DNA from 3 places in the Dactylosporangium salmoneum genome. Region 3 is predicted to be linked to each of the others. Evidence: riboswitches for the same ligand, from Rfam matches in the RefSeq annotation. Region 3 holds a riboswitch; each other region holds the start of a gene.
The links. A riboswitch is a leader RNA that binds a small molecule or an ion and turns the genes downstream of it on or off. The one in region 3 is predicted to bind cobalamin.
Positions count from the first base shown of each region.

Region 1: it holds a riboswitch for cobalamin, as region 3 does, so the genes downstream of both, ABD352_RS49405 (VWA domain-containing protein) here and metE (5-methyltetrahydropteroyltriglutamate--homocysteine S-methyltransferase) in region 3, are expected to answer to the same signal.
Region 2: it holds a riboswitch for cobalamin, as region 3 does, so the genes downstream of both, ABD352_RS00100 (peptidase) here and metE (5-methyltetrahydropteroyltriglutamate--homocysteine S-methyltransferase) in region 3, are expected to answer to the same signal.

Region 1 covers NZ_BAAARV010000104.1:6,961-17,178, forward strand. Annotated here, with positions in the region: gene ABD352_RS49395 (cobyrinic acid a,c-diamide synthase CobB) at 1-290, opposite strand, end outside; gene cobO (cob(I)yrinic acid a,c-diamide adenosyltransferase) at 284-886, opposite strand; gene ABD352_RS49405 (VWA domain-containing protein) at 888-2,924, opposite strand; cobalamin riboswitch at 3,002-3,128, opposite strand; gene ABD352_RS49410 (hypothetical protein) at 3,230-4,108, shown strand; gene ABD352_RS49415 (hypothetical protein) at 4,174-4,956, shown strand; gene ABD352_RS49420 (hypothetical protein) at 5,016-5,405, shown strand; gene ABD352_RS49425 (ABC transporter ATP-binding protein) at 5,447-6,121, opposite strand; gene ABD352_RS49430 (ABC transporter permease) at 6,118-7,257, opposite strand; gene ABD352_RS49435 (TetR/AcrR family transcriptional regulator) at 7,336-7,938, shown strand; gene ABD352_RS49440 (tetratricopeptide repeat protein) at 8,315-10,218, shown strand, end outside.
Region 2 covers NZ_BAAARV010000001.1:21,271-31,488, forward strand. Annotated here, with positions in the region: gene ABD352_RS00095 (hypothetical protein) at 1-398, opposite strand, end outside; gene ABD352_RS00100 (peptidase) at 425-1,465, opposite strand; cobalamin riboswitch at 1,556-1,704, opposite strand; gene ABD352_RS00105 (SLAC1 family transporter) at 1,852-2,829, shown strand; gene ABD352_RS00110 (hypothetical protein) at 3,134-3,586, shown strand; gene ABD352_RS00115 (hypothetical protein) at 3,894-4,100, opposite strand; gene ABD352_RS00120 (TetR/AcrR family transcriptional regulator) at 4,463-5,056, opposite strand; gene ABD352_RS00125 (hypothetical protein) at 5,191-5,748, shown strand; gene ABD352_RS00130 (dihydrolipoyl dehydrogenase family protein) at 5,750-7,189, shown strand; gene ABD352_RS00135 (oxidoreductase) at 7,217-8,122, opposite strand; gene ABD352_RS00140 (helix-turn-helix transcriptional regulator) at 8,254-9,132, shown strand; gene ABD352_RS00145 (sensor histidine kinase) at 9,171-10,218, opposite strand, start outside.
Region 3 covers NZ_BAAARV010000103.1:9,136-19,353, forward strand. Annotated here, with positions in the region: gene metE (5-methyltetrahydropteroyltriglutamate--homocysteine S-methyltransferase) at 1-1,724, shown strand, start outside; cobalamin riboswitch at 1,898-2,110, shown strand; gene metE (5-methyltetrahydropteroyltriglutamate--homocysteine S-methyltransferase) at 2,238-4,475, shown strand; gene ABD352_RS49295 (glycine hydroxymethyltransferase) at 4,529-5,944, shown strand; gene ABD352_RS49300 (type 2 periplasmic-binding domain-containing protein) at 5,960-6,160, shown strand; gene ABD352_RS49305 (DMT family transporter) at 6,249-7,241, opposite strand; gene ABD352_RS49310 (LysR family transcriptional regulator) at 7,315-8,235, shown strand; gene ABD352_RS49315 (extracellular solute-binding protein) at 8,753-10,218, shown strand, end outside.

The DNA.
Region 1 (10,218 bases), on a different contig from region 3:
GTGCGGCCGTCGTAGAGGCCCATGACGCCCTCGATGACGGCCAGGTCGGCGCCGGCCGCGCCGTGGGCGAACAGCGGCGCGACGAGGTCCTCGCCGACGAGCACCGGGTCGAGGTTGCGGCCCGGGCGGCCGGCGGCGAGCGCGTGGTAGCCGGGGTCGATGTAGTCGGGACCGACCTTGAATGGTGCGACCTTCTCGCCCCGGGCGGCGAACGCGGCGAGCAGCCCGGTGGCGACGGTGGTCTTGCCGTGGCCGGAGGCGGGCGCCGCGATGACGATCCTTGCTACCACTCGATGCCCTGCTGGCCTTTTCGCCCGGCGTCCATCGGATGCTTGACCTTCGTCATGTCGGTGACGAGGTCGGCGAGGTCGACCAGGTCGGGATGGGCGTCGCGGCCCGTGACGACGACGTGCTGGTTGCCGGGACGCTCGCGCAGCGTCTCCACGACGTCGGCGATGTCGACCCAGCCCCACTTGATCGGGTACGTGAACTCGTCGAGGACGTAGAAGCGGTACGCCTCGGCGGCGAGGTCGCGCTTGATCTGCTCCCAGCCCTCGGCGGCCTCGGCGGCGTGGTCGCGCTCGGTGCCGGGCCGCTGGATCCAGGACCAGCCCTCGCCCATCTTGTGCCACACGACGCTGCCGCCCTTGCCGGTCTCGCCGAGCGCGCGCAGGGCCGTCTCCTCGCCGACCTTCCACTTCGGGCTCTTCACGAACTGGAACACGGCGATGGGCCAGCCGGCGCTCCACGCGCGCAGCGCCATGCCGAACGCCGCCGTGGACTTGCCCTTGCCCTGCCCGGTGTGCACGGCCAGCACGTGCTGGCGGCGGCGCTGGCGGGTGGTGAGCCCGTCGTCGGGCACGTTCTCGACTCTTCCCTGCGGCAACTCAGGCTCCCAGGCTCGACAGCGGAATGCAGTCGGCGTCGAGCGCGGCGGCGAGGCGGCGCGCGAGGCCGAGGCGGATCGGGCCGGACTCGCAGTCGACGACGACGGCGGGCACCCCGGCCAGCAGCGGTACCACGCTCAGCGGGTCGGGCCCGCTGGTCGATCGCCCGTCGGTGACCACGACGAGCAGCGGCCGGCGGCGGGCATCGCGGCGCCGCTCGCCGTGCAGGGTCCGGGCGGCCTGGCGCAGACCGGCGGCCAGCGGGGTGCGGCCCCCGGTGCGCAGCTCGGCGAGGCGCAGGACGCCGACCTCGTGGCTGGCGGTGGGCTCCAGGACGAGCGCCGCGTCGTGCTGCCGGAAGCTGATCATCCCGACCTTGTCCCGCCGCTGGTACGCGTCGCGCAGCAACGACAGGATGGCGGTCTTCACCACGCTCATCCGCTGGCGGGCGGCCATGGAGCCGGACGCGTCGACGACGAACAGCACGAGGTTGGCCTCGCGGCCGACCTTGACCGCCTCGCGCACGTCCCTGGCCTCGGCGCGCCGGGCGCCGCGCAGCGCCGCCGCCCGGACCGTGTCCGGGACGTGGAGGCTGGTGAGCTTGCCGCCGAGCGGGGCGCGGCTGCGCACGACCCGCCCGTGCCGGGAGACGGCGGGCGAGCGGCGGCCGGCGTGCGCGCCCGCCTGGCGGTTGGCCCGCCCGGCGATGCTGAGGAGCTTCGGCTTGTACGGCAACCCCGCGAACGCCAGCGCACCGGGCGCCTCGACCCGCTGCCCGGGTTCCCCCTCTCCGCCCTCCGCAGGGTACGAGTCGGACGAATCCGATTTGCCCTGCGCGTCGAATTCGTCCGGAAGATCGGCATTCGGCGAGGGGCTAGGGGGCGGTGGGCCGGGCTGGGAGCCGTCGTCGACGTCTGGCCCGCTCTCCGCGCCGTCGGGGCCTCCGTCGCCGGGGCCGTCGCCGGGGCCGTCCGGACCGCCGCCGCCGTTGTCCGGGCCGGGATCGTCGTCGGGCTCGTCCGGGTTGGCCTCTGCGTTCAGTACCTCTTCCAAACGGTCTTTGTCGGCACCCGGCGGGTCCAGCGGATCCCGGCGGCGGCGGTGCGGCAGGGCGAGCCGCGCCGCGTCGCGCACGTCGTCCTTCGTGACCACGGTCCGGCCGTGCCACGCGGCCAGGGCCACCGCGGTCCGCGCGACGACGATGTCGGCCCGGAGGCCGTCCACGCGGTACGCCAGGCAGATCCGCGCGATCCGATCCAGCTCCCGGTCGGGCAGGGACACCGCGCCGAGGCGGCCCCGGGCTGTGGCGATGCGGGCGGCGAGCTCGGCGTCGGCCTCGACGTAGCGGGCGGCGAACGCGGCCGGGTCGGCCTCGTAGGCCAGCCGGCGGCGGACCACCTCTGCCCGCGGCGGCGCCTCCTGCGGGGCGGCCACCCCGACGACCAGCCCGAAGCGGTCGACCAGCTGAGGGCGGGGCTCGCCCTCCTCGGGGTTCATGGTGCCGACGAGCAGGAACCGGGCGGCGTGCTTGACCGACACGCCGTCGCGCTCCACGTGCGCGCGGCCCATGGCGGCGGCGTCGAGGAGCAGGTCGACGAGGTGGTCGGGCAGCAGGTTGACCTCGTCGACGTAGAGTACGCCCCGGTGGGCGGCGGCCAGCAGGCCCGGCTCGTAGGCCTTCACCCCGTCGCCGAGGGCGCGCTGCAGGTCCAGGGTGCCCACGACCCGGTCCTCGGTGGCGCCGACCGGCAGCTCGACGAGGGCGGAGCGGCGCCGCGCGGCGCCGCCTCCCGGCAGGTGCGGGCCGTCGGGGCACTCGGCGTCGGGCGCGGCCGGGTCGCAGGCGAAGCGGCAGCCGGTGACGACGTCGACCTCGGGCAGCAGCGCGGCCAGCGCCCGCACGACGGTGGACTTGGCGGTGCCCTTCTCGCCGCGCACGAGCACGCCGCCGATGGCCGGCGACACGGCGGTGAGCAGCAGCGCCAGGCGCAGGTCGGCCAGGCCGACGACGGCCGAGAACGGGTACGGCGGGGTCACGGGCACACTTCCCTTCGGCGGGTCCGCGCCCGCGAGGTGGCTGGGACTGCAGGGTTGGCTGCAGCGACAGCGGCCGGAGTCTCCTGACTCCCGGATCGCCGCCGGCCCCCGGCCTTCCGGCCGTGATCCGGCCGTGGCCCGTGCGCTGGGGGACGACTCCCCGGTCACAGTGGCGGGACCGTCCCGGAATCGCACCGGGTTCCTCCGCATACCGCTTCCGGTCATCGTGTCCCACCGGCCCCAGTACCGTCAACGTGACGAGGTGTGACCCTCACGATCCGCCCGCCGCTGCCGATGGGACGGGCATGCGGCGCTGGCCGGACCTGGCCGCCCAGGCGGTGGCCTGCCTCCTGCTGGTGGCGATCGCGCTGATCGCCGCCACTCCCCTGCGCCTGCCGACGCTCGCCCCGGAGACCGCGGTCGCCCCGCCGGGCACCCGGGCGATGTGGCTGTGGGAGCGCGACGACCCGCGGCCCGTGGTGGACTGGGCCACGGCCAACGGGGTGCGGGCGCTGTTCGCCTACTACGACCCCGCGGCCGGCGAGGCCGACCTGGCCCGCCTGCGCGAGCTGCAGCAACTGTGCGACGCGGCCGGGATCGCGCTCGACGCGCTCGGCGGCGAGCCGGACTGGACCACCGACCACGCGACCGCGCTGGCCTGGGCCGAGGGCGCGTCGGCCACGGGCCTGTTCCACGGCCTGCACATGGACGTGGAGCCCTACCTGCTGCCCGCCTGGAACACGGACCAGGCCGCACTGGTACCGCGGTTCCTCACGCTGCTGGACCGGGTCTCCTCGGCCACGGACCTGCCGCTGGAGCTGGACGTGCCGTTCTGGCTGCCCACGGTCGCGGTGCCGAGCGGCGGGGGCAACCTCGCCGACGCGGTGCTGGCCCGCGTCGACGGCGTCACGGTGATGAGCTACCGCAACACCGCCACCGGGGCCAACTCCATGGTCGGGGTGGCCGACGACCTGCTGCGCCGGGCCGGGAAGGTGGCCAAGCCGGTCCGCCTGGGCGCGGAGACGCAGCCGCTGGGCGACTGCGCGTACTGCAGCTTCCACGGCTCCACCGCCACCCAGCTGCACAGGACGCTCGCGGCGGTGGACTCGGCGGCGCAGCGGTACCCGGCGTTCGCGGGAATCGCGGTGCACCAGTACGACACCTGGATAGCGCTCACCGGCTAGCTCAACCACGCGCACGGGCCGCCGATCTGCCCTGGCGACACAAACATCCGGGAAGGACCCCTCCGATGCGCCGCTCTGCCTCCATCGCCCTCGCCGTCGCCGCCGGCGCGGCCGCCATCGTCCCCGCCGCGGCCCCGGCCTCGGCGGCCGTGCAGGACTTCGGCCTCGTCTCCCCGGTCCTGGCCTCGATGCTGCCCGGCCAGACCGGCTGGGTCAGCACCATGTGGGCGTCGGCCGGCGACGTCTGCGACGTCAAGATCACCGCGAGCGCCACCGGCGTGACGGTGAAGTACCCGTCGAACACCGGCACCTACTCGTCGCTGTCCAAGGGCGACGCGCTCGCCACGGGCCGCATGGACTACGCCGCGTTCAACCTCACCCTGCCGCAGAACACCCTGATCGGCGTGGTGCCGCTGACGCTCAACTACTCGTACACCACCAAGAACGCCGGCGCGACGACCTGCACCGGCGTCCAGCACTCCGGCAGCGCCCTCGCCACCATCGCCACCATCTCGCTCACCGGCGACGCCGTCGTGCAGAAGACCACCGCCATCACGGTGCCGAAGGCCACGCCGGTCTGGTCGCAGCTGAACTTCCACGCGCAGGGGACGGTCACCAACGTGCAGGTCACGGTCTCCGGCGGCCCGTCCGGCCTGGTCGTGTCGTACCCGGGCGAGCGCGCCTACAGCTCGCTCAACCAGGGCTCGACCCTGCTGGCCGGCTCCGACGACTACGCCGCCGTGAAGTTCGACGCGACCAACGTGCCGACCGGCGTCTACAAGCTCAAGGTCAAGGTCACGTACGGCAGCACCGTCGACACGAACGACCTGCTGCTGACCGTCTCGTAACGAGCCGGGGATCGGCCGGCCCGTCCGCGGGCCGGCCCCCCAGAGAGGCTGGCAAACCGATGATCCGCTCCCGTGCCCTGCTCGCCGTCGCCGCCCTGGCCCTGACGGCGGGCCTTTTCGCGTGCGGCGGCAAGTCCGGCTCCGACGCCCCGCAGGAGATCAAGGCGCCGGCGCCGGCCACGACCGGCCCGCTGACCGAGGAGCGCCGCGAGACGATCTTCCTCGACGCGACCGCCACCCACCTGTGCGCGATCCAGTCCCGCGTGTACACCGACCCGGGAGCCATGGCCTCGGCGTACGCGTCCCGGCCCATCTACACCGACCTCACCGACGCCCAGGTCGACGCCTTCCAGCAGCGGCTGATCAGCGACCCGTCCTTCGCCGAGCGGCTCACCGCGAAGATGAGGGTGGCCTGCGGTACCGCGGCATCGGCCTCTCCCACCGGCTGATCTCGCGACATCGCCCGTGCGGGTCCGTGTTCGCGTGGCCGTCAGACGGCGGCCGCCGGGGCGTGGTCCAGCATGTCGATGGTGGTGTCGGCCGCCTCGACGACGACCGGGTCGTGGGTGGCGACGAGGGTGACGCAGCCGTGCTCGTGCGTGGTGCGGGCGATGAGCCGGGTGAGGTCGTCGGCGCGGGTGCGGTCGACCGCGGCGGTTGGTTCGTCGACGAGCAGGAGTTCGGGCTGGGCGAGCAGGGCCCGGGCCAGGGCGACGCGTTGGCGTTCGCCGCCGGAGAGCTGGTCGGGGCGATGGTGTAGCCGGTGGTCGAGTCCGACCTCCACGAGCAGTTCGCGGGCCTTGGCCCGCACGGCTCGGGGTTTGCGCCCGGCGATGGAGGCGGCGGCGAGCAGTTGTTCCTCGGTGGTGAGGCCGGTCAGCAGGTTGCCGCTCTGGAACATGTAGCCGATGCGGGTGCGGCGGGCGTGGGCGCGTTGGCCGTCGGTGAGGGTGGCCAGGTCGGTGTCGTTGAGCAGGACCTGCCCCTGGTCCGGGCGCAGCAGGGCGCCGGCGACGGCCAGGAGGGTGGACTTGCCGGAGCCCGAGGGCCCGACGAGGGCGGTGAGGGCGCCCGGCCGGAAGGAGGTGGTCAGTCCGTCGAGGGCGACGGTGCGGGACTCGCCGCGGCCGAGGGTCACGGTGATGTCGTTGAGGTGGAGGGTCATCGCGCGGCTCCCAGCATGGTCATCGGGTCGACGGTGGTGACGCGGCGCAGGGTGAACGCGGAGCCTGCGAGGCCCACCAGGACCACGGCCGCCATGGTCGTGGTGAGGGTCGCGGCGGGCAGGCTGAAGGGCACCTTTTCGCCGACGAGGAGGCCGACGGCGGCGGCGAGTGCGGCTCCGGCGGCGGTGCCGGTGGCGACGACCACAGCGGCCTGGGCGAGGGTGTGGCCGAGGAGGCGGCGCCGGGACGCGCCCATGGCGCGCAGCAGGGCGAGCTCCGGGGTGCGCTGCACGGTCCAGACGGCGAAGAAGGCACCGACGACCAGCGGGGCGATGAGGAAGAGGAAGGTCTCGATGGAGTTCATGGTCAGGCGCTCTCCCGCGTAGCCGGGGGCGGCGGCGAAGGCGTCCTGGATCGCGACGGTCGCGGTGTCGAGGCGGCGGTCAGCGTCGGCCAGTACCTGCCCGCGCAGGTCGGCGGGGACGTTGAGGGCCATCGCGGTGTACTGGTCGGGGAGCCCGGCGGGCGGGGTGAGCGCCCCGGGGGTGGTGAAGCGGACCTGCCGCCAGGTGTCGAGGGTCATGTACGCGACCGCTACGTGCCCGTAGGAGGAGCGACCGGTGGTGCCGGTGACCTTCAGGCGGATGCCGAGCCGGTCGATGGTCAGGGTGTCGCCGATGCGGACCCCGGCGTTCACGAGCTGGCTGGAGACCACGATGCCCTGGGGTGCGGCCGCATCCAGGCGGTGCCCGTCCTCGGCACCGGGGTCGGTGAAGGCTCCGGGCTGGACGCCGAAGGCGGCGAGGTCGACCTCGACGTTGCGGTCGGTGGTACCGCGGGTGATGGCGACTCCCAGCGGCGTAGCCCGGATGCCCTTCTCGCTCGCCCAGCCGGTGACGGCGCGCTGGTCGATCAGGCTCCGGGCGAACTGGTCGGAGTTGGAGCCGGCGGCGAAAGCGATGTGGGTGGCGGGCAGTCTGCGCAGGGCGGAGACGGTGTCGTTGCCGAGGCCGGTAGCGAAACCGGAGACGATACCGACGAGCGCGGCGACAAGGACGACGACGCTGCCCATCAACAGGAAGCGGCCTCTGGCCGCTTTGAGTTCCAGCAAGGCGAGGTACACGGCACTCTCCAAGGGTAGGGACGATGCGTCCCTAAGATAGGGGATGGCGACGCTGCGTCCCTAAGTGGGGTGGGGTCCTAGACTGGCCGGGTGCCCAGGATCCAGGCCGCGTCGGTCGCCGATCACCGCGCCCAGCAGCGCGCCGCCCTGCTCGACGCGGCACACGAACTGCTCGCCGAGGGCGATGCCGCCAACGTGACGTTCGCGGCGGTCGCCCGCCGCACCGGACTGGCCCGCAACAGCGTCTACAAGTACTTCTCCGACCGCCGCGAGCTCCTCACCGAAGTGGTACGGCAGGCCGCGCCGCGCTGGACCGAGCGCATCCACACCGCTCTCGCCGCCGCCGGCGCCGACCCCGAGAAGCGGGTCGCCGCTTACGTCACGGCACAGCTGGAAATGGTGCGCGACGGCGAGCACCGCATCGCCCGCGCCAGCGCCGACACACAGGACAGCGCAGCCCTGCGCGCAGGCGCCGACGCGGCGCACCGCGCCCTGCTCGACCCGCTCATCGACACCCTGCACGACCTCGGCGACGACACCCCACTGCGCACCGCCCGGCTGCTGCAAGGGCTCGTGAACGCCGCGATCACGGCGCTGGAGGCAGGCGACGACTACGCCGCGGTGACCGACCGCGCGGTGCGGCTGGCCGTCGCCGCCCTCGCGGGCCTCACCACCGATCCGCTGCCCCGCTGAGCGCGCCGTCCGGCGCCGCTGGGCCTTGGGCGTCGAGGTCGCGAGTGGCCCGCTACAGCCCGTTCGTCCCGCGCGAAGGAGACCGGCGAGCTCCGCCACCCCGGCCGCGCCGGACAGTCGCCTGCGCGGTCGCACGCTTCGCGGGTGGTACGGGTGTTCCGATGAGCCGGCGGTTGCGCTGGACGATCGGGAGCTTGCTGCCGGATGGCGCCGCGCCGGGCGGGAAGCATCGGCGCGGAAGCGGGCGGGTGCCCCGGCTGCCCCGTGATCGGCCGCGGCACCCGCCCGCCTGCGCGCTGATCGATCATCACGTGCGCGCCTTTCCGCGATCTTGCAATGCGAAACCCGTACCCCGGCCGTACTAGGGTGGGTGCCGGTGGAGACGAGCGTTGATCCCGACGGCGAGTTCGGCGCCCTGATGCGCCGGCATCGCCGGGCCGCCTGCCTCAGCCAGCGCGAACTGGCCGAGCTGGTCGGCGTCAGCGTGGCGGCGATCCGTGATCTCGAGCAAGGGCGCACCCGCCGGCCGCAGCGCCGCTCGGTCGACGCCATGGTCGCCGCGCTCCGGCTGACCGGCGAGAGCGGGGCCGCGTTCCGCCGCGCCGGCGAGCGGGTCCCGCCGGCTCGCCCGGCCGCCCCCGACGCGCCGGTACGGCTGGGCATCCTCGGACCGCTGACCGTGCACCGCGGTCCCGAACCGGTGCCGATCGGTCGTAGCGCCCGGCGCGCCGTGCTCGGCCGGCTCGCGCTGTCGGCGAACACCGCGGTACCGGTGGCGGATCTCGTCGACCTGTTGCGGGACGGAGGGAAGCCGGCGAACGCGGCCAGCGCGCTGTACACGCACCTGTCGCGGCTGCGGTCGGCGCTGCATCCGCCCGGTCGGGCCCGGGCCGCGATCATCCACCGAACGGCCGGCGGGTACCAGCTCGACCTCGCCGACGACCAACTCGACCTCAGCGAGTTCCGCCACGCCGTGCAGGCGGCCGCGTCGACGCCGCCGGAGCGGGCGCTGGACCTGCTGGACTGGGCCGCCGGGCGCTGGCGGGCCGGCCCGCTCGACGACATCCCGCAGCTGCGCGGCCATCCACTCGTCATTACCATCGTCGAGGAGCGGATCGCGATGACGCTGCGGTACGCCGAGCTCGCCCTCACCGCCGGGCAGGCCCACCGGTGCCTGCCCGCGCTGCGGGAGCTCACCGCGGCGAACCCCCTGCACGAGCTGCTCCACGCCCGCCTGATCGCGGTCCTGGCGGCCGCCGGGCGTCAGGCCGACGCGCTGAGCGTCTACGCCCGCATCCGCGAGCGCCTCGTCGACGACCTCGGCGTCGAACCCGGGCCCGACCTGACGGCCGCGCATCGCCGGGTCCTGCGGCAGGAGCCGGCGGTCGCGGCCGCGCCTCGCCCGCCGGCCGCCGGCCCGTCCCGGCCGGCGCCGGCGCAGTTGCCCGCCGACCTGCAGGCGTTCGCCGGCCGGGCCGACGCCGTCGCCGCGCTCGACCGGCTCGCCTCGTCGGCCGTCATCGTCGTCTCCGGTACCGCCGGTGTCGGCAAGACCACGCTCGCCGTGCACTGGGCCCACCGGGTACGGGCGCGGTTCCCGGACGGGCAGCTGTACGTGAACCTGCGCGGCTTCCACACCACCGGCGCGGCGGTGAGCGCAGCCGAGGCGCTGCACGGGTTCCTCACCGCGCTCGGGCTGCCGCCCGGCCGCATCCCGGCGGACACCGAGGCCCGGTCCGCGCTGTACCGCACCCTGCTCACCGGCCGGCGGATGTTCGTGCTGCTGGACAACGCCCGCGACGCCGAGCAGGTCCGCCCGCTGCTGCCGGCCGAGCCCGGCTGCCTGGCGCTGGTCACCAGCCGGAACCGGCTCACCGGACTCGTCGCCGCCGAGGGTGCCCAGCCGGTACCGCTCGACCTGCTCTCGCACGACGATGCCCGGGCGCTGCTGACCCGCCGGCTCGACGCGGCCCGCACCGCGGCCGAGGCCGACGCGCTCGACACGATCGTTGAGCGCTGCGCCCGGCTGCCGCTGGCGCTCGCCGTCGCCGCCGCCCGGGCGGCCACCAGCCCGGGTGTGCCGCTCGCCCGCCTCGCCGCCGACCTCGCCGACCGCCTCGGCGGGTTGAGCAGCGACGAACCCGGGACGGACGTGCGGGCCGTGCTCGACTGCTCGTACCGGCATCTGACACCGGCCGCCGCCCGGCTGTTCCGGCGCCTCGGCCTGCATCCCGGGCCCGACCTCGGCGCGGCCGCCGCAGCCCGGCTTGCCGGGCTGAG
Region 2 (10,218 bases), on a different contig from region 3:
GACGCGCCGCTCGAGCTGTAGGTCCATGCGCCGCCGGGGGTGGCGTGCCAGTACGACCAGTACGCCGTGGCCGGCGGGGTGTTGACGCACGGCTCGGTCGCCGCGGTGGGCATGCCGTTGATCCGGCACACGAACGCCAGGCCCCACCGCTGGGTGCCGGCGACGGTGAACCCGGACCCGGTCAGGGCCGCGAGGCCGGTGGCCGGGTCGCCGGCGTAGCAGCCGGTGACCACGCCGCCGCCGAGGGAACCGAAGTCGACCACGACCGTCACGCCCGTCCCGGGGGAGCAGGCGGCGGCGTGCGCCGCGAGGGGAGCCGGCTCGGCGAGCACGAGCGCGCCGACGGCGGCGAGCGAAGCGAGGGCGGTGGACAGCGTGCGTCGCAGGGCGGACGTCATCGTTCCTCCAGTGTGGACGGTGGCGGTCACGGGCAGGCGAGCACCGGCGCGGCGGGCCTGGACCCGGCCGCGGTCAGCGTGGCGAGGCCGGCGCCGGTGAGGCCGGGCACCGCCTGGGCGGTGGCCCGCACGGCCGTGGCGGGGTCGAAACCGGCCGGGGTGTAGGCGATCGCGCCGCGGTTCGGGGCCGGGTCCGTGCAGCGCACCTGCAGGGTGAGCAGGAAGCCGCGGGCCTTGAGCCAGGCGAGGGGGCGCCCGGCGACGGCGAGGGCCTGTGCGGCCAGGCCGGTGCTGTTGGCGTTCACGGTGCCGGCGCCGTCGGTGAACGACCCGTCGCCCGCCTGCACCGACACCAGCCACGCGATCGCCGGGGCGGCGTCGGCCGGGCGGTGTGCGGCGAGGAGCGCCTGCACCGCGAGGGCGGTGGCGTCGACGTCACTGGCGCAGGTGGGCTGGTCGAAGTAGAGCGGGTAGCCGCCGTCCGGGCAGCGGGTGCCGGCCAGGTAGGCCGCGCCCGTGGCGGGCGCTCCGGCCGGGGTGCGGCTCAGGGCGAGCAGCGCGAATGCCTGGGTGAACTGGTTGCTGTAGTCGCCGAACGCGGACCGGTCGGAGAACCGGCCCGACGGCGCCTGCAGCCCGCGCAGCCGGGCGACGAGGTCGACGCCGCCGAACGCGGCCGGGTTGCCGCCGCGGATCTGCACGGCGAGGGCCAGTTTGGCGGTGGCGCCCGCGTAGGCCTCGGTGCCGTCGCCGATGTACCCGGTAAGGACCTCCGGCCGGGCCAGCCACGCGGTCGCCCTGGCCGCGCTGGCGCCGGCGACCTTGGTCGCCGCGAACGCGAGGATCGCGTCGATGGTGAGGCCCTGGTCGGGGTAGGCGACGCCGTCGAAGACGACCTCGAACCGCTCCCCGTCGACCATCTGCCGGGCCAGCCATCCGGAGGCGGCGGCGGGCCGGTCGAGCGTCGGCGTGCTGGCGGCCGCCGGGGTGGCGGCGAGGGTGGTCAGCGCGAGGGCGGCGAGCGCCCCGGCGAGCAGGGTTCGTACGCGGTGCCGGTGGACAGCCATGTGGGCGGGCCTCTCCGGCCCTGGCAGTCGAGAGAAACCGGGAGCACGCCCGGTGGCTCCGACCCGTGGGCCACGACGGGTAGGGAGGTGCAGGAACCACGCACGCGGACGGGTACTCGGGCTCACGACGAGCGTCAAGGTGCTCGTCGCCTACCGTTGCGGGCCAGCGCCGGATTTCGACCGGACTTCCCCCATCAACGCACGGCTATGTTGTTGTGACCGTCAGTCTGTCGATGCGATGCGCCGCCGTCAATCCCACCCGCCGGCTTGTGGCGATCGCGACACGCGGGCCGGCCGGGCCGAGCGGCGCGGATAGGCGCGGGATACCGGGACGATTTCGGGTAGACACGCCCAGCCCGACTGTCGAACCTTTCGTGGGGGACCGCATGAGCACGCCGACGACCGGCTCGCACGCCGGTATCACCCCGAACCTCTTCGGCATCGCGTACGGTCTGGCCGGCCTCGCGGTCGGCTGGCGGTACGCCGCGCAGGTGGGGCTGGCCCCGGCGCTCGTGTCCGACATCCTGTTCGTCATCACGGCCCTGGTCTGGCTGGCGCTGCTGGCCGGCTACGTCGCGCAGGTGCCGCGCCGGCCCGGGGGCTGGCGCGGCGAACTGGCTCACCCGGTGATGGGGCCGTTCGTGTCGCTGATCCCGATCGTCGGCATGCTCCTCGCGATCGGCCTGCTGCCGGACAGCCCGGCCGCCGGCCGCTGGCTGCTGGGGGTGTTCACCGTCATCACGATCGCCCTGGCCGGCTGGATGACCGGCCAGTGGATCATCGAGGGCATCCAGCCGGAGCACCTGCACCCCGGGTACGTGCTGCCCGCCGTCGCGGGCGGCCTCATCGCGGCGATCGGCGCCGCCCTGGCCGGCTGGTCCGGCCTGGCCCAGACGTTCTTCGGCCTCGGCCTGGTGTCGTGGCTGGTCCTCGAGGCGATCATCGTGTCCCGGCTGTACCTGCGGGGGCTGCTGCCCGCGCCGATGCGCCCGACCCTGGCGATCGAGGTGGCACCGCCCGCCCTCGCCGGCCTGGCCTACCTGGCCGTCACGCACGGCACGGTCGACGCCGTCGCCTACGCGCTGGGCGGGTACACGCTACTCGCGGTCATCGTCCAGCTACGGCTCCTCGGGTTGTACCGCAAGCTGTCCTTCTCGCTCGGATTCTGGGCGTTCGCCTTCCCGTACGCCGCCGTCGCCACCTTCACGCTGCACTGGATCGACTACGCACGCGCGCCCGGGTACCGGATCTGGTCCTGGATCGTCATCCTGGCGATCAGCGCGTTCATCGCCGGCCTGGCCGTCAAATCGGCCCTCGTCGCCGGCCACCGGATCCCGCGGCGGCGCCTGCGCCTGACGCACTGACGCTGCGGTGGCGCCTGCGCTTGGCCCGCTGGCGCTGCGGTGGCGCCTGCGCTTGGCCCGCTGGCGCTGCGGTGGCGCCTGCGCTTGGCCCGCTGGCGCTGCGGTGGCGCCTGCGCTTGGCCCGCTGGCGCTGCGGTGGCGCCTGCGCTTGGCCCGCTGACGCTGCGGTGGCGCCTGCGTCTGGCCCGCTGACGCTGCGGTGGCGCCTGCGCTTGGCCCGCTGACGCTGCGGTGGCGCCTGCGCCTGGCCCGCTGACGCCGCGGCGGCGTTGGAGCGCAGCGCCCCGCCGGGAACAATGCCCGGATGGAGCTGCGTCCCGAACTCTGCCCGCCGCCGGTCGCACCCGAGCGCGTGGCCGAGCTGTGTGCCGCCATCGAAACCATCGAAGAGCTGCTGGAACGCGGCGAGCCGGCGGACGCCGCGATCGCCGCGTTCAACGCCGGAACCGGCCATGGCTACGCCACCGACGACTTCCGCACGTACTGGACGTCGCGCGACGTCGAGGACTTCGCGCTTGAGGCCGCCCGGCCGGCATTTCCGAAGGTCGCCGACGTCACCCGCGACGAGCTGATCGAGATTGTCGGCCGGATACAGGCGGCCGGCGACGACGTGGACTACTACGTGCTCCTGCTGATCACCAACGTCCCGCACCCTCGGGTCACCGACCTGATCTTTCATCCGCCGGCGGAGCTGGCCGACGCGTCACCCGAGGCCGTCGTCGATGCGGCGCTGAGCTACCGCCCGATTGCGCTGTGACGGGGCGCGGGGCGAGGCCCGGCCGGAAAACCGGGCCCGGAGCCGAGGCCGTCATCGACGTGGCGCTGAGCTACCGGCCGATTGCGCTGTGACGGGACGCGGGGGGAGGGTCGGCCGGGAAACCGGGCCCGCACCCGAGGCTGTCATTGACGTGGCGCTGAGCTACCGGCCGATTGCGCTGTGACAGGACGCGGGGCGAAGGCCCGGCCGGGAACCGGGCCTCGCTCAATCGGCAATGCGGACATCCGGATCTGCGGCCCGATGTCACGGTCAGTAACCGAGCGTCGCGGCCGCGGTGTTCTGTGGCTCAGTAACCGATCGCCGCGGCCGCCGTGTTCTGCAGCTCGGTGGCCGTCGCCGCGGCCGCGTACAGGGCCGGGGCGCCGCGCGGCGACACGCGGAAGAGGATGCCGTACAGCGTCACCGCGTCCAGGTAGATCGCGGCGTCATTCGGGTGCTTGCCGTCGGAGACGATGAGGTACGAGGTGCCGTGGGCGGCGATCTCGGGAACCACGCCGTCGCGGTCCACGCGCTGGCCCAGCGCGTCCCGGTGTTGCCGTCGACGGCGTTCTTGGCCGGCAGCCCCGTGCTCTCGGCCGACGACGCGGTGGCCGGCTTGTTCTGGGACAGGATGGTGTCGCTGGCGGCTTCGGCGGGTGGCACGGTGAGCGCGACGTATGTGGCGAGCACGACGAGCAGGCCGGCCCCGGCGGTCGCGACACGGCTGGCGGACAGCGTCACGACTACTCCTCGGGAACTGCTGGAGAGCGCTCTCCCGGCCATGGCAGTCTGGCTATGGAAGCCGCCAGGGTCAAGGGGGAGAGCGCTCTCTGCGACCGGGCCTGCAACGAGGGTCGCGGCGGCGCGGCGTCTGGGCTATGGCCGGCGTGCGGCGTGCGTCCGGATGAGGCCGTCGACGCCGCGCAGGAAGGTCTCGCAGATCAGCGCCCGGTCGAAGAGGCAGCCGGCCGCCATGGCGCCGTCGCGGAGCATGACGAAGTGCTGCGCGGCGGGCTCGGCCTCGGCTTGCTGGATGCCCGCCATCAAGGTGCTGACCGTGTCGAGGAACCACCGCCGATGCGCGAGGACGGCCTGGTGCACGGGGTGGTCCGGATCGGGGTACTCGGCCACGGCGTTCAGGAAGGCGCAGCCGCGAAAGCCGGCGGACTGGATGCCCTGGGCGATCGACGCGGCAACGGCCCGGAGGGCGTCGGGCGCCGGTAGGCCGCCGGCGGCGGCCGCGTCCACCTGGCCGCGGATGGCCTGATCGGCCGCCTGCAGATACGCGAGGACGAGGTCCTCCTTGCCGGGGAAGTGGCGATAGAACGTGGCCCGGGTCACCTTCGCCTCGGCGATGATCCGATCGACGCCGACCGAGTGGATTCCCTCCCCGTAGAAGATCCTGCTCGCCGTGACGAGGAGCCGTTCTCGAGCCTCGGACGGCCGGGTGCCGGTTTCGCTGCGCGCCATGCGCCCATCGTAGTGATAGAACGTTCGGTCTTGACAGGCCTGCGTGAAGTCGTCATGGTGAGAGGGACAGAACGTTCGTTCTTCAGGGTGGTGTTACGTGCCGCGGCGCCCGTGCAGCCACCGAAAGGATCACCATGACCACCGTTACCGCACCCGGCATCTCGACGACGGCGTCCGCCCTGCGGCGGCTGTACTTCGTCCGCTTCGCGTTCGCCATCGTCTGGGCCTTCGTGATGTTCACGACCGCCAGGCATCTCGGCCCGCTCGCCATGACGCTGCTCGTGCTCTACCCGCTGTTCGACGTGGCCGCCGCCATCGTCGACGCCCGCGCGTCGCGCGTCACCGGATCGCCTGCCCTGCTGTACGTGAACGTCGCGGTCAGCCTGCTCGCCGCGGCCGGCCTGGCCGTCGCCGGCGCGTCCGGCATACCGGCGGTCCTGCGCGTGTGGGGTGCCTGGGCGGTCGTGGCCGGGCTGGTGCAGCTCCTCGTGGCGGTCTCCCGCCGCGGGATGGGTGGTCAGTGGCCGATGATCATCAGCGGTGGCATCTCCGTGCTGGCCGGCGGGTCGTTCATCGCCGGCGCCTCCGCGGACAACCCGGTGCTGACCAACGCGATCGGCTACGCCATCCCCGGCGCCATCTTCTTCCTCATCTCGGCAATCCGCCTCGGCCGCGCCGCGAAGGTGAACTGACATGGGCAACGCCACGTATGACGTCGTCGTCATCGGCGCGGGGCCGGTCGGGGAGAACGTCGCCGATCGGGTCGTGCGGGGCGGCCTGACCGCCGCCGTCGTCGAGCGGGAACTGGTCGGCGGTGAGTGCTCGTACTGGGCCTGCATGCCGACCAAGGCGTTGCTGCGCAGCGCGACCGCGCTGCGGGCGGCACGCCGGCTGCCCGGCGCGCGTGAGGCGATCACGGGCGACCTGGACGCGGCCGCCGTGCTGCGCCGCCGCGACGCCTTCGCCTCGAACTGGTCGGACAGCGGGCAGGTGTCCTGGCTCGACTCGGCCGGGATCGCGCTGTACCGCGGCCAGGGACGGATCGGCTCCGACCGGGTCGTCGAGGTGTGGACCGGCGAGGACGGCCCGGTCGTCTCGCTCACCGCCCGGCATGCGGTCGTCGTCGCGACCGGAAGCAGCGCACTGATCCCGGACGTCACCGGTATCCGCGAGGCGGCACCGTGGACCAGCCGGGAGGCGGCCGCCGCGGCCGAGGTTCCGGGCCGGCTCGCCGTCATCGGCGGTGGCGTGGTGGCGTCGGAGATGGCGACCGCGTTCGCGGGTCTCGGCTCCGTGGTGACGGTGCTGGCTCGTGACGGTGTACTGCACCAGGCGGAGCCGTTCGCCGGCGAGCGGGTCGTGCAGTCGTTGCGGGAGGCCGGCGTGCAGGTACGCCTCGGCGCCGAGGCCGCGTCGGTGCACCGGGACGGCGAGGGCACGGTGCACATCACGCTCACCGACGGCGAGCGGGTCGAAGCCGACGAGCTCCTGGTCGCGACCGGCCGCACGCCGAACACCCAGGACATCGGCCTCGACACGATCGGCCTGAAGCCCGGTGCCTGGCTCACGGTCGACGACACGTTGCGGGTCCTCGACGACGGGGCGCTGGCCGGCGGCGGATGGCTGTACGCCGCCGGTGACGTCAACCGGCGCTCCCTGCTGACCCACCAGGGCAAGTACCAGGCTCGCGCGGTGGGCGACGTCATCGTGGCGCGGGCCAGGGGCGAGGCGGTCGAGGACGGCCGGTGGGGCCGGCACGTCGCCACCGCCGACGAGCGCGCCGTGCCGCAGGTCGTCTTCACCGACCCGGAGATCGCGTCGGTGGGGCTGACCGCGGCCGCCGCCGAGGCCGCCGGGCTGCGGATCCGGGTCGTCGACTACGACCTGGCCGCCGTCGCGGGTTCCGCCCTGCACGCCGAGGGATACCAGGGACACGCCCGGATGGTCGTCGACGAGGACCGGCAGGTGATCGCCGGTGTCACGCTCGCCGGCCCGGACGTCGCGGAACTGCTGCACGCGGCGACGATCGCGGTCGTCGGCGAGGTGCCGCTGGATCGGTTGTGGCACGCCGTTCCCGCGTTCCCGACCGTCAGCGAGGTGTGGCTGCGCCTGCTGGAGGCGTACGGCCGCTGACAGTTTCTCGGCCGATGGGCGCCGGGTTCAGAGGTAGCTGATGCCGGTCAGCGCCTCGGCCGCCGCCCAGAGCCGCTTGCCGGCGGCCGGGTCGGCCGCCTCCCGGCCGAGCCGGGCCTCGGCGACCCGGCCACGCGTCTCCCAGAGCCGAGCCGGCCCGAAGAACTGGGCGCCGTGCACATCGGGATCGGTCGCGGCGCGCAGCTGCGGCAGGGCGCCCCGCTCCACCGGCTGGGTGGCCAGCAGGCCGGCCCAGGCGAACAGCCGCCCGAGCCGGCCGCGGTGTTCCCAGGCGCGCGGCGTCAGGTTGGTGCGGGTGAGACCGGGGTGGGCGAGCACGCTGACGATCGGCGATCCGGCGGCGCGCAGGCGGCGGTCCAGCTCGATGCCGAAGATCGTGGTGGCGAGCTTGGACCGGCCGTAGGCGGCGGAGGCCTGGTAGTCACGCTCGAACATCAGGTCGTCGAAGTCGAGGTGCGCGTTCTTGTGGGTGATCGAGCTGAGACTGACCACCCGGGGTGCGCTCGCCGCGGCCAGCCTGCCCAGCAGCAGGCCGGTCAGCGCGAAGTGGCCCAGCATGTTGGTGCCGAGCTGCAGCTCGAAGCCGTCGGCGGTGGTCCGGCGCGGACCGAGCAGCACCACGCCGGCGTTGTTGACCAGCAGGTCGATCGCCGGGTGGTCGGCGGCCAGCTTCGCGGCGAAGGTGCGCACCGACTCGAGCGAGGCCAGGTCCAGCTCGCGTACCTCGGCGTCGCCGCCGATCCGGCGGGCCGCCTCCTCGCCGGCCGCGGTGTTGCGCACGGCGAGCACGACGTGGGCGCCGCGGCGGGCCAGCTCGGTCGCGGTGACCAGTCCGAGGCCCGAGTTCGCTCCGGTCACGACGGCGACCCGGCCGTGCTGGGCGGGCATGCGGTCGGCGGTCCATCCGGTCATCTGCTGCTCCTGGGAGTATCGGTGCGGTATGCCGGCGACGCTAGGAGCAGCGGGAGCGGGTTCGGTCGTACTCGGTTGCCTAGGTCTGCGGGACCTACCTTGGGTGCCCGGCGCGGCGGCACACTTGCGGCATGACCCATCCGTACGCCCGTGAGCTCGGCGACTTCCTGCGTGCCCGGCGCAGCCGGCTGAGCCCCCGTGACGTCGGCCTGGAGCCGGGCGGGCGGCGCAAGGTCACCGGGCTGCGGCGCGAGGAGCTGGCCCTGCTGGCCGGGCTGAGCACCGACTACTACCAGCGCATGGAGCAGGGCCGGGAGGTACGCCCGTCCGACGACGTCCTGGACGCGCTCGCCGCGGCGCTCGGCCTGGACGACGAGGAACGCCGGCACCTGTTCACCCTGGCCCACGCCGCCCGGCGGCCGATGCCCGCCCGGGTGGACCACGGCCCCGAGAAGGTGCCCGACAGCACCCGGCGGCTGCTGCGGGTGCTGGACACCCCGGCGATCGTGCTCGGCCGGCACCTCGACGTGCTCGCCTGGAACCCCATGGCGGAGGCGCTGCTCGGCGATCCGGACGCCTATCCGCCCGGCCGGCTCAACATGCTCCAGCTGATGTTCGACGACGCGCTGACCGGCGAGCGCAGCTGCCCGGACTGGGAGCGGCAGGCGCTGGACTGCATCGGCATGATGCGCGCCGCCGTCGCCACCGACCCCACCCATCCGCGCGCCATCGCGATCGTCGGCGAGCTGAGCATCCGCAGCGCCGAGTTCCGGCGGCTGTGGGCCCGGCACGACATCCGCGAGTCGGTCAGCGACACCAAGACCTTCCGGGTGCCCGGGGTCGGGGACATCACCCTGGCCCGGGACAGCTATCCGCTGCCCGGCAGTCCCGGCGCGGTCCTGCTGGTCTTCACCGCCGAGCCGGACACCCCCGACGCGGACCGGTTGCGGCTGCTGGCGTCGTTGCACGCGACCCGCTCGGCGCCCGCCGACAGGCACTCCTCCCGGTAAGGCGCGGCTGACCTGCGGCGGTCCGACCCTGACCGCCGCTACGCAGGAGCGCAGGGGACGGTGGCGGCCGGGATGGTGGCCAGCAGCAGGGTGCCGCCGCCGACGGGGCTGGTGACGGTGAGGTGTCCGCCGAGTGCCTCGACGCGGTCCTGGATCCCGGTGAGGCCGGTTCCGCGGTGCGGGTCGGCGCCTCCGATGCCGTCGTCGTGGATCGACAGGTGCAGGATGTCGTCCCGGGTCGTCGCCTGCACGTGCACGACGGTGGCGTGGGCGTGTTTGGCCGCGTTGGTGAGTGCTTCGGAAACGATGTAGTACGCGGCCATCTCGACCACCGGGGGCATGCGCCGGCCGGTGTGGAGGTCGAGGTCGACCGGTACCAGGGATCTGCGGGCAAGTGCCTTGAGCGCGGACGGCAGGCCGCCTGAAGCGAGCAACGTCGGATGGATGCCGCGTGAGAGCTCGCGCAGGTTGTCCATGGCACTGTTCAGGCCGAACAGGGCGCGCGACAGTTCCGCCCTGGCCTGCTGCTGTTCCGGCGGCAGGGCGGCCTGCGCGGCGCCGAGCTGCATCGCGACGGCGAGGAAGTGCTGCATCGCGCCGTCGTGCAGGTCGCGCTCGATGCGCTGGCGGGCCTGGTCCGCCGCGGCGACCAGCCGGGCCCGGGACGCGGCGAGCTCGGCCTTGCTGTCGGCATTGGCGATGGCGGTGGCGGCGAGGTCGGTGAAATCCGCGACGCGTGCCTCGGTATCGGCCGGCAGCGGCTCGGGCCGGGGCCAGGCAACGCCCGCGACGCCCCACAGCCGCCCGTCGACCACGATCGGCACCCCGACCACGGCGCGGATGCCGACCTTCCTGGCGAACGCCGCGACGGGACCGGGCGCATCTTCGAACGTGTCCACTCTGGCGGCGCGGCCCGTGTCTCGCACCTTGATCAGGACGTTCTCACCCTCGATCGGCCAGCGCATCTGGTTTGCGCTCAGGCCGATGGGGCTGCTCGAGACAACGCTGGCCTTGCCGTCGGGCTCATAGCGACACAGCCACGTGCTGTACTCGTCCAGCAGGTCGTGCAGCTCGGTGGTGATCGCG
Region 3 (10,218 bases):
GCCTCGGCGACGCCGGCGTGCCCTGGGTGCAGCTGGACGAGCCCGCCTACTGCGCCGACCGCACCCAGGCCGAGATCGACGCGCTGCGCGCCACCTACACCTACCTCGGCGGCCTGCCACGCCGGCCGCGGATGTTCGTCGCCTCGTACTTCGGCGACCTCGGCGACGCCCTGCCGGCGCTGCTGCGCACGCCGGTCGAGGCGGTCGGCCTGGACCTGGTGGCCGGCCCCGGCGGCCTTCGCCGGCTTGCCGCCTGCGGGCCGATCCCCGGCAAGACCATCGTCGCCGGGCTCGTCGACGGCCGCAACGTCTGGCGCACCGACCTGCGGGCCGCGGCCGCGATCGGCGCGCAGCTCAAGGGCCTCGCCGACGACGTGGTCGTGTCCAGCTCGTGCTCGCTGCTGCACGTGCCGGCCGACCTTGCCGCCGAGACCTCGCTGGACGCACAGGTGAGAGCCCGGCTGGCGTTCGCCCGCCAGAAGGTCGACGAGGTCGTCCTGCTCGGCAGGGCGCTGCGCGACGGCGTCGCCACGCTGCCGGCGCGGCCCGGCCCGGCGCCGGCCGCCTGGCGCGACGACGCCGTCCGGGCCCGCCTGGAGGCGTTGCGACCGGAGCACACCTCCCGTGGCCCGTACCCGCAGCGCGCCGTCGCCCAGCAGGCCCGGCTCCGCCTGCCCGAGCTGCCGACCACCACCGTCGGCTCGTTCCCGCAGACCGACCAGCTGCGCCAGGCCCGGGCCGACAGGCGTGCGGGGCGTCTCGACCCGGCCGGCTACGCCGAGCGGATGCGGGCCGAGGTCGAGCACGTGATCCGCTTCCAGGAGCGGCTGGGCCTGGACGTGCTGGTGCACGGCGAGCCGGAGCGCAACGACATGGTGCAGTACTTCGGCGAGCAGCTGACCGGCTTCGCCGCCACCGAGCACGGCTGGGTCCAGTCCTACGGCTCCCGCTGCGTCCGCCCGCCGATCCTGCACGGTGACGTCGCCCGTCCCGGTCCGATGACCGTCGCGTGGTCCACCTACGCCCAGTCGCTCACCGACCGGCCGGTCAAGGGCATGCTCACCGGCCCGGTCACGCTCCTCGCCCGGTCGTTCGTGCGCGCCGACCAACCCTTGGCCGACACAGCCCGGCAGGTCGCCCTCGCCCTGCGCGACGAGTGCCACGACCTCGAGATGGCCGGCATCCGCGTCATCCAGGTCGACGAGCCGGCATTGCGTGAGCTGCTGCCGCCGCGCAAGACCGAGCAGCGGGTGTACCTCACCTGGGCGGTCGAGGCGTTCCGGCTCGCCACCAGCGGCGTCGCCGACGCCACGCAGATCCACACCCACCTTTGCTACTCCGAGCTCGGCGAGTTCCTGCCGGCCATCGCCGCCCTCGACGCCGACGTCACGAGCATCGAGGCGTCGCGCTCGAAGATGGAGATCCTCGACGACCTGGGCGCCGCCGGCTTCGCGCGGGGCATCGGGCCGGGCGTCTACGACATCCACTCGCCGCGGATACCGCGGCAGGCCGAGATCACCGACGCGTTGCGCCGTGCCGTCGCCGCCGTCCCGGCCGACCGGCTGTGGGTCAACCCCGACTGCGGGCTGAAGACCCGCGGCTACGCCGAGGTCGAGCAGTCCCTGGCCCGGCTGGTCGCCGCCGCCGCGCAGATTCGCGCCGGCGCCGCTGAGCCGGGTCCGGTCAGTGACGGCGGCCACTGGCCGGCGGTCGGCCGTGCATAGGTCGCCATGCAGCGCGCTGCCCGCGCGCCGACCTGCCGGCGGGAGGCGTCCAGGCGCTCGAAGTCGTCCGGCCGTCGACGACGACGCGGCGCCTTGCTGAACCATGTGCGATGAACGTCTGTGGTACGCCAGACAGTCCGACGCCGCGGCCCCAGCCGTGTCGGGGAGGCCGTACCATGGCCCGCAGTGTTGGTTCACCCGGTCCGTCAGGGTCGGGTGTCGTAAGAGGGAATCCGGTGCGAGACCGGAACTGCCCCGCAGCGGTGAGTGGGAACGAAAGCCGTCAACGAAGCACTGGGCCACGCAGGCCTGGGAAGCGACGGCCGGTAGGTGACCTTCGGGTCGTGCCCGCGAGTCCGAAGACCTGCCCGCACTGCGCACACCGCCGGTGTGCGCCGCCGGCGACCCCTCGGGAGGGTCAGGGCGGAAGCGGCACGAGCGCCCTGCGGCGCCGTGTCCTCCTTCCTGTCCTTCCTTGGTGTCATCGGCCACTTCGAGGGAAGGACCCTTTTGGTGAGCACTGCATTCGGGCAGAGCACCGTCCTCGGGTATCCGCGCATCGGCGGGAACCGCGAGCTGAAGAAGGCCGTCGAGGCGTACTGGGCCGGGAAGATCGACGCGGACGCCCTCGCATCGACCGCCGCCGGGCTGCGGGCCGAGGTGTGGCAGACGCTGCGTGACGCCGGGCTGAGCGCGATCCCGTCCAACACGTTCTCCTACTACGACCACGTACTCGACACCGCCGTCGCCGTCGGTGCGATCCCCACTCGCTTCACCCGGCTCGGCCTGTCCGAGCTCGACACCTACTTCGCGATGGCCCGCGGCGTGGACGCCGAGCCCGCACTCGAGCTGACGAAGTGGTTCGACACCAACTACCACTACCTGGTGCCCGAGATCGGCCCGGACACGATCTTCGCCGCCAACCCGGTGAAGGCGCTCAGCGAGGTCGCTGAGGCCGCCGACCTGGGCATCACCACCCGGCCGGTGCTGGTCGGCCCGGCCACGTTCCTGCTCCTGGCCAAGGGTGAGGACCCCTTCGCCCGGCTCGACGACCTGGTCGACGTCTACGCCCAGATCCTCGCCGTCCTGGCCGCCTCGGGCGTGGCCTGGGTACAGCTGGACGAGCCGGCCTACGTCGCCGACCGCACCCCGGAGGAGATCGACGGGCTGCGCCGCGCCTACCGTCGCCTCGGCGAGCTCACCGACCGGCCCCGCCTCTTCGTCGCCACCTACTTCGGCGAGCTCGGCGACGCACTGCCGGCGCTGCTGGACACCCCGGTCGAGGCGGTCGGCCTGGACCTGGTCGCGGGCCCCGGCAACCTCGACCGGCTGGCCGCGGCCGGCCCGCTCGCCGGCAGGACCATCGTCGCCGGGCTCGTCGACGGCCACAACATCTGGCGTACCGACCTGCGCGCCGCCGCGACCCTCGGCGGCCGGGTCGCGGCGCTTGCCGACCACGTCGTGGTCTCCACCTCGTGCTCGTTGCTGCACGTCCCGGTCGACCTGGCCGCCGAGCAGGACCTCGAACCGCAGCTGTACTCCCGGCTCGCCTTCGCCCGGCAGAAGGTCGACGAGGTCGTCACGCTGGGCACGGCCGTGCGCAACGGCACCGGCGAGCTGCCCGCGCCGCTGCCGCCGGTCCCGCCCGCCTGGCGGCACGACGCCGTCCGGGCCCGCCTCGCCGAGCTGGGGCCGCAGGACCGGCGGCGCGCCGACTACGCCACCCGCGCCGCCGCCCAGCAGGCCCGGCTGAACCTGCCGGAGCTGCCGACGACCACCATCGGCTCGTTCCCGCAGACCACCGAGCTGCGCAAGGCCCGCGCCGAACTGCGCACCGGCGCCGTGGACTGGCCCGGCTATGTCGAGCGGATGCGGGCCGAGGTCGAGCACGTCATCCGGCTGCAGGAGGAGCTGGGCCTGGACGTGCTGGTGCACGGCGAGCCGGAGCGCAACGACATGGTGCAGTACTTCGGCGAGCAGCTCGACGGCTTCGCCGCCACCGAGCACGGCTGGGTCCAGTCCTACGGCTCCCGCTGCGTCCGCCCGCCGATCATCTACGGCGACGTCGCCCGCAAGGCCCCGATGACCGTCGAATGGTCCACCTACGCCCAGTCGCTGACGCACAAGCCGGTCAAGGGCATGCTGACCGGCCCCGTCACCATCCTCGCCTGGTCGTTCGTGCGGACGGACCAGCCCCTCGCCGACACCGCCGACCAGGTCGCCCTCGCCCTGCGCGACGAGTGCGCCGACCTGGAGGCCGCAGGCATCAAGGTCATCCAGGTTGACGAGCCGGCGCTGCGCGAGACGCTGCCGCTGCGCAAGGCCGAGCAGAAGGCGTACCTCGACTGGGCGGTCGGCGCGTTCCGGCTGGCCACCAGCGGCGTCGCCGACGACACGCAGGTCCACACGCACCTGTGCTACTCCGAGTTCGGTGAGGTCATCACCGCCATCGACGCGCTCGACGCCGACGTGACCAGCATCGAGGCGTCCCGCTCGAAGATGGAGGTCCTCGACGACCTCGCCGCGATCGGCTACGGCCGCGGCGTCGGGCCCGGCGTGTGGGACATCCACTCGCCCCGGGTCCCGTCCCACGACGAGGTGGTCGAGTCGCTGCGCCGCGCCGTCGCGGCCGTGCCCGCCCGGCGGCTGTGGGTCAACCCCGACTGCGGCCTGAAGACCCGCGGCTACGCCGAGGTCGAGGCGTCGCTGCGCCACCTCGTCGCCGCCGCTGCCGAGGTCCGCGGCATCTGATATCCCTTGGGCCGGGCGGGCCGTCCGCCCGGCCCTTCTACATCTGGAGCGACATGAACGCAGAATCGACCGCATTCCGCGCCGCGCTGGAGGCCGTGCGGGCCGTTGAGCCGCGCATCGCCGACGCGATCGCGCAGGAGCTGCACGACCAGCGCGAGTCGTTGAAGCTGATCGCGAGCGAGAACTACGCCTCGCCCGCGGTCCTGCTCGCGATGGGCAACTGGCTGTCGGACAAGTACGCCGAGGGCACGATCGGCCGCCGCTTCTACGCCGGCTGCCAGAACGTCGACACCGTCGAGGCGGTCGCCGTCGAGCACGCCAAGGCCCTCTTCGGCGCGCCCTACGCGTACGTGCAGCCACACTCGGGTATCGACGCCAACCTGGTGGCCTACTGGGCGATCCTGGCCGACCGGGTCGAGGTGCCCTACCTTGCGAAGTTCGGCAAGCGACAGGTCAACGACCTCACCGACGCCGAGTGGGCGCAGCTGCGCGCCGCGTTCGGCAACCAGCGCATGCTCGGCATGTCGCTCGACGCCGGCGGCCACCTCACCCACGGCTTCCGCCCGAACATCTCCGGCAAGATGTTCGACCAGCGCAGCTACGGCGTCGACCCGGCCACGGGCCGCATCGACTACGCCGCCCTGCGCGAGACCGCCCGCGAGTTCAAGCCCCTGGTCATCGTGGGCGGCTACTCGGCCTACCCGCGGAAGGTGAACTTCGCGACGCTGCGTGAGATCGCCGACGAGGTCGGCGCGACGCTCATGGTCGACATGGCCCACTTCGCCGGCCTCGTCGCGGGCAAGGTCTTCACCGGCGACTTCGACCCGGTGCCGCATGCCCACATCGTCACCACCACGACCCACAAGAGCCTCCGCGGCCCGCGCGGTGGCGCCGTGCTCGCCCAGCCGGAGCTCGCCGACCAGGTCGACCGCGGCTGCCCGATGGTGCTCGGCGGTCCGCTGTCGCACGTCATGGCGGCCAAGGCCATCGCGTTCGCCGAGGCCCGCCGCCCGGAGTTCGCGACCTACGCCCAGCAGATCGTCGCCAACGCGCAGGCACTCGCCGAGGGCCTGCTGTCCCGGGGCGTACAGCTGGTGTCGGGCGGCACCGACAACCACCTGGTGCTGATCAACGTCCACCCGTTCGGCCTCACCGGCCGGCAGGCCGAGCAGGCCCTGCTGGACTCCGGCGTGGTCACCAACCGCAACGCGATCCCGAACGATCCGAACGGGGCCTGGTACACCTCCGGCATCCGCATCGGCACGCCGGCGCTGACCAGCCGGGGCTTGGGCGTGGCGGAGATGGATCAGATCGCCGAGCTCATCCACACCGTCCTGTCGGGCACGTCGCCGGCGGAGGGCTCGAAGGCGAAGTACACCCTGGATGCGGCCCTGTCCGACGGCGTGAGCAAGCGGGCCTCCGAGCTGTTGGCGCCGTTCCCGCTGTACCCCGGCGTCGACCTTGGCTAGCCGCCCACCAGGCCGGTGATCGCATCGGCCCGGGCCGGCGCCGGCGGCACATGGCGTGCCGCCGGGCCGGGCCGGCGCGCCGGCCGGAGCACGTACGGCATGCACTTCGGGCAGTTCTCGGCACAGGACTTCGGCGGGCCGCGGACCAAGGAGGCACTCCGCAGCGGCCGGGCCACGATTGGCCTGATCTTCACCTCGGACGCGGTGTTCGGATAGTCAGCACGCAACGGCCGGCTCGCTTGCGTTGCACCCGTGGGTGACCCGTTGTGGGTCATCATGACGCGCGGTGCGCCGGGCGCCGGCCCTACTCGGCCGAATGGGCCCCGACCCGCTCGGCAGGGTTGGCCGGCATCCCCGTGCTGGCCTGCTCCACCGGCGCCTTGCGGCCGGGGCGGGTGTGATTGCGGCGGATCTGGAGGACGGCGGCGGAGGCGAGTACGAGGGCGCCGCCGGTGAGCTGGAGTGTGGTGAGGGATTCGCTCAGGATGAGCGCGGCGAGTGCGGTGGTGACGACGGGCTCGAATGTGGACAGGATGGCGGCTGTTGAGGGGCCGGTCCGTTCGAGGCCGGCGAAGAAGGCCAGCATCGCAGCGACGGTGGACACGATCGCTGTGCACGCGAGCCAGAACCACCCCGCGGGCCCGAAACTCAGATCGACTCCGCCGGCCAGCGCAGCGCGTATCGCGAGTGTGCCGGCCGCACCGGCCATCACCAGTGTCGACAGGAGTACGGGAGACAGCCGGTGGACGATGGTGTCGGAGATGAGGATGTAGGTGGTGTAGACGAGCGCGGAGCCAAATCCCAGCAGCGCCCCGAGCGGGTCGAAGCTCACCGCGCCGGCCCCGAGCAGCACCAGCAGGGTGCCGCCGGATGCGGCCGCCAGCGCGACGCCGCGTGCCGGGGTGAGCCGGTCGCGGCCGAGCAGCACCGCCGCGATGGTCACCAGGATCGGGTAGGTGTAGAGGATCAGCGACAGCAGCGAGGCGTCCATCCGCTGCAGCGCCGCAAAATACAGGCTTGCCTGCGACGCGTACCCGACCGCGCCCAGGCCGAGCGCGATGGCCAGCACCCGGCCCCGGGACGCCGGTGTTCGACCCGCTGCTGCCGCCCGCGGATCCGGTTTCACCCGGCGCAGACTCGGCCGGGCGAGCAGCAGGATCACCAGCAGCACGGCGGCCAGGGTGAAGCGGACGAGCAGCAGTGCCCCGGGCGAGACCCCTGCGCTGTAGGCGAGCTTGCCAAAGATCGCCATTGCGCCGAAACCCGCTGCGGAAGCAAGGCACAGGACCAGACCCATGCCTTGGAGCATCGACCACAGCAACGGTCAGGACCAGCGACGATATCCGCAGGCGAATCGTTAGGATTCCCGCATGGTCGAGCTGGACCTTCGCCGTTTGCGCTTCCTGCGCGAGTTCGAGGAGCGGGGCACGCTGGCCGCGGTGGCCGCAGCGCTGGATTACAGCCCCTCTACCGTTTCTCAGCAGCTGTCCTTGCTGGAGAAGGACGTCGGTGTTGCGCTCCTGGAGAAGGCCGGGCGCGGTGTGCGGCTCAACGACGCCGGTCGCCTGCTGGCCCGCCACGCTCGGGTGCTGCTGTCCGCCGCGGAAGAAGCGCAGGCCGACTTGGCCGCTCTGGGTAGCGAGGTCCGCGGCACCGTGCGTGCCGGCGGTTTGCAGTCCGCGGCTCGTCGCCTGCTCGTGCCCGCCGTCGCCCGGATGAAGATCGATCATCCGCGGGTCCGTACCGAGGTCTTCGAGCTCGAGCTGGAACAGGCGCTGCCCGGCCTACGGTTGGGCGCGGTCGACCTGGTCATCGGTGATGAGTACGACGGCCACCCGCGGCCACGCCCGGCCGGCATGCGTTTCGCGGTGCTGCTCGAAGAGCCCCTGAAGGTGGTGCTGCCGGCCTCGCATCCACTCGCCCGGCCAGGGACGCCCGTGCAGATCTCCGCATTGAGATCGGAGGTGTGGACCGCCGCGGCCGAGGGTACCGGCCACCACGCCATGGTCGTCGGTACCTGCCGGACGCTCGGCGGGTACGAACCCGATTTGCGGCACCGTTCCAGTGACTCCGACGTTCAGCTCGAACTCGTCCGCGTCGGCGCCGCGGTGGCGTTGATGCCGCCACTGGCCCTGCCCGCCGACGATCCCGCAGTCGCCGTCCGGGACCTGGCGGAAACCAACCTCAAGCGCCGACTCGTCACCGTCACCCGGGATACTCCACCTCCGCCCGCCTTGGCCGAGTTGCTGGCGACCGTCGCACAGCAGGCAACCCGGTTCGACCACACCTGACGCGGTGGTGTCTCCTGCTACGCGTCTGAGACACGTCTGCGGGCAGTATGGGCGAACCGGCCGGCCTGCCGAGGCACGGCGAACCGGTCCCAGCCGGCGTAGTGCGGAGATCGAGCGCTGGATCGGGGTACGTCCGAGCGCGCCGTGCGTCACCGTGAACGTGGCGCCGCTGGTGCTCTCCATGCGCTCCGTTCCCCGTGCGGTGCGCCCTGGTATCCAGGATGCCTGACTGTCAGACAGGTGAATTCTGGCGACATGGGGCCGGTGTGTCAACCGCCGGAAGTCCGCAGGCTCCAGCCGTGGCCCGCCCGCGTCGCGCACGACGCGACGATCCGTATGGCCTGCGTCACGGATGAGTAACGAAGGTCGCATGATCGCCGACGAGTCTTGACAGCCCGATCGGGGAATTCCAATCTGGTCGCCTGGACAGACCAGTTACGTATCTGGTTGCCTAGGCGGACCAGTTGCGGCGCTTCGAAGTGAAGACCCGTCAGTTCACGTCTCCGCGGCGCCGTTGATGTCCACCGCCCGAAGGTTCCGCCCTCGCTCCAACGTCCTGTCCCAGACCTGCGATTCCGACCCCCGCTCCGCGGGGTGCAGTGCAGCACCAGCGAGCACGGCCAGCCGGCCGCGCCGAGTAGAGAAGGAATCCGCAATGCTCAATAGACACCCCAAATGGCGCCGTGCCCGTTTCGCTACCGCCCTACTGGCCACCGCTGTCGCAGCCGCCGTCACCGCCTCCGCCTGCTCGTCCTCGCCGGATGGCGGGGGATCCGACGGCGGCACTCTGGTCGTGCAGAGCGGCCTGGCCAACTCGCCGGGCATCCTGGCCGTCTACCAGAAGCTCAACAAGCAGTTCGAGGACGAAAATCCGGGCGTAAAGATCGACTTCGTCGCGAAGAGCTTCGACGACCTGGCCTCCGTCGCCAAGCTTCAGCTCTCCGGGACCAACCCGCCGAATGTTACGCAGGTAAACCGCGGCTACCAGGCCATGGGCGCGTTCGTCAAGGGTGGCCTGCTGACAAACATGGACGACTACGCCAAGAAGAACGGATGGGACAGCCGCCAGACGGCCGCCCAGCACCAGCTCAACCGATTCAGCACGGACGGGAAGCTGATGGGCGAGGGCCCGCTGTGGGGTATGTCAGCCACCACGGCATGGATCGGCCTGCTCATGAACACGGAGATCGCCGCGAAGCTGGGCATCACCGAGGGGCCGAAGACCATCGCGGAACTCGAAGAGCAGATGCAGCGCGCCAAGGCGGCCGGGGAGATTCCGATGCAGTTCGGATCGGCCAACGGCGAACTGGCCGCATGGCTGCTCAGCGAGCTGCTGCTGGCCCAGGGCGGTCCGCAGGTCGTGCAGGACCTGGTCTTCCATCACGCGAACGCGACCTTCACGTCCGAGACCGCGGCCTGGGCCGCCAGGACCATGAAGTCCTGGGGCGACAAGGGCTACTTCACGCCGGACTGGACGGCATACAAGACCGACCAGGTCCTCGCCAACTTCATCGCCGGCAAGGGCCTGTTCTCCCTGACCAGCTCCCGCTTCATCCCGCTCAAAGGCACGCCGGAGCAGACCAAGAAGTTCCGGATGGTGTTCTTCCCGTCGGTGTCTGGGCAGGGAATCGCAGCCGTCGGTGCCGGCGATATTCCATGGACCATCCCGGCGAGGGCGAAGAAGAAGGACCTGGCGGTCAAGTACATCGACTTCGTCACCAGCCAGAAGGCGGCCGAGCAGTTCCTGGCCGGTGGCGCCATCCCTTCGAAGCCGCCGGCGAACGCCGATACCGCAATCAATGCAGCAGACCTGCCGGTCCCGTCACAGGACGCGCTGCGTAACGGCCTCAAGCTGGTGGGCGAGGGCACACCCGTGCCGTACGTCGACTGGGGCGCGCCGGAACTGTACCCGACCATCTCCCGCACGTTCGACCAACTCATGTCCGGCGCCCTCAGCGTCGACGGTCTGCTGGCGGAACTGCA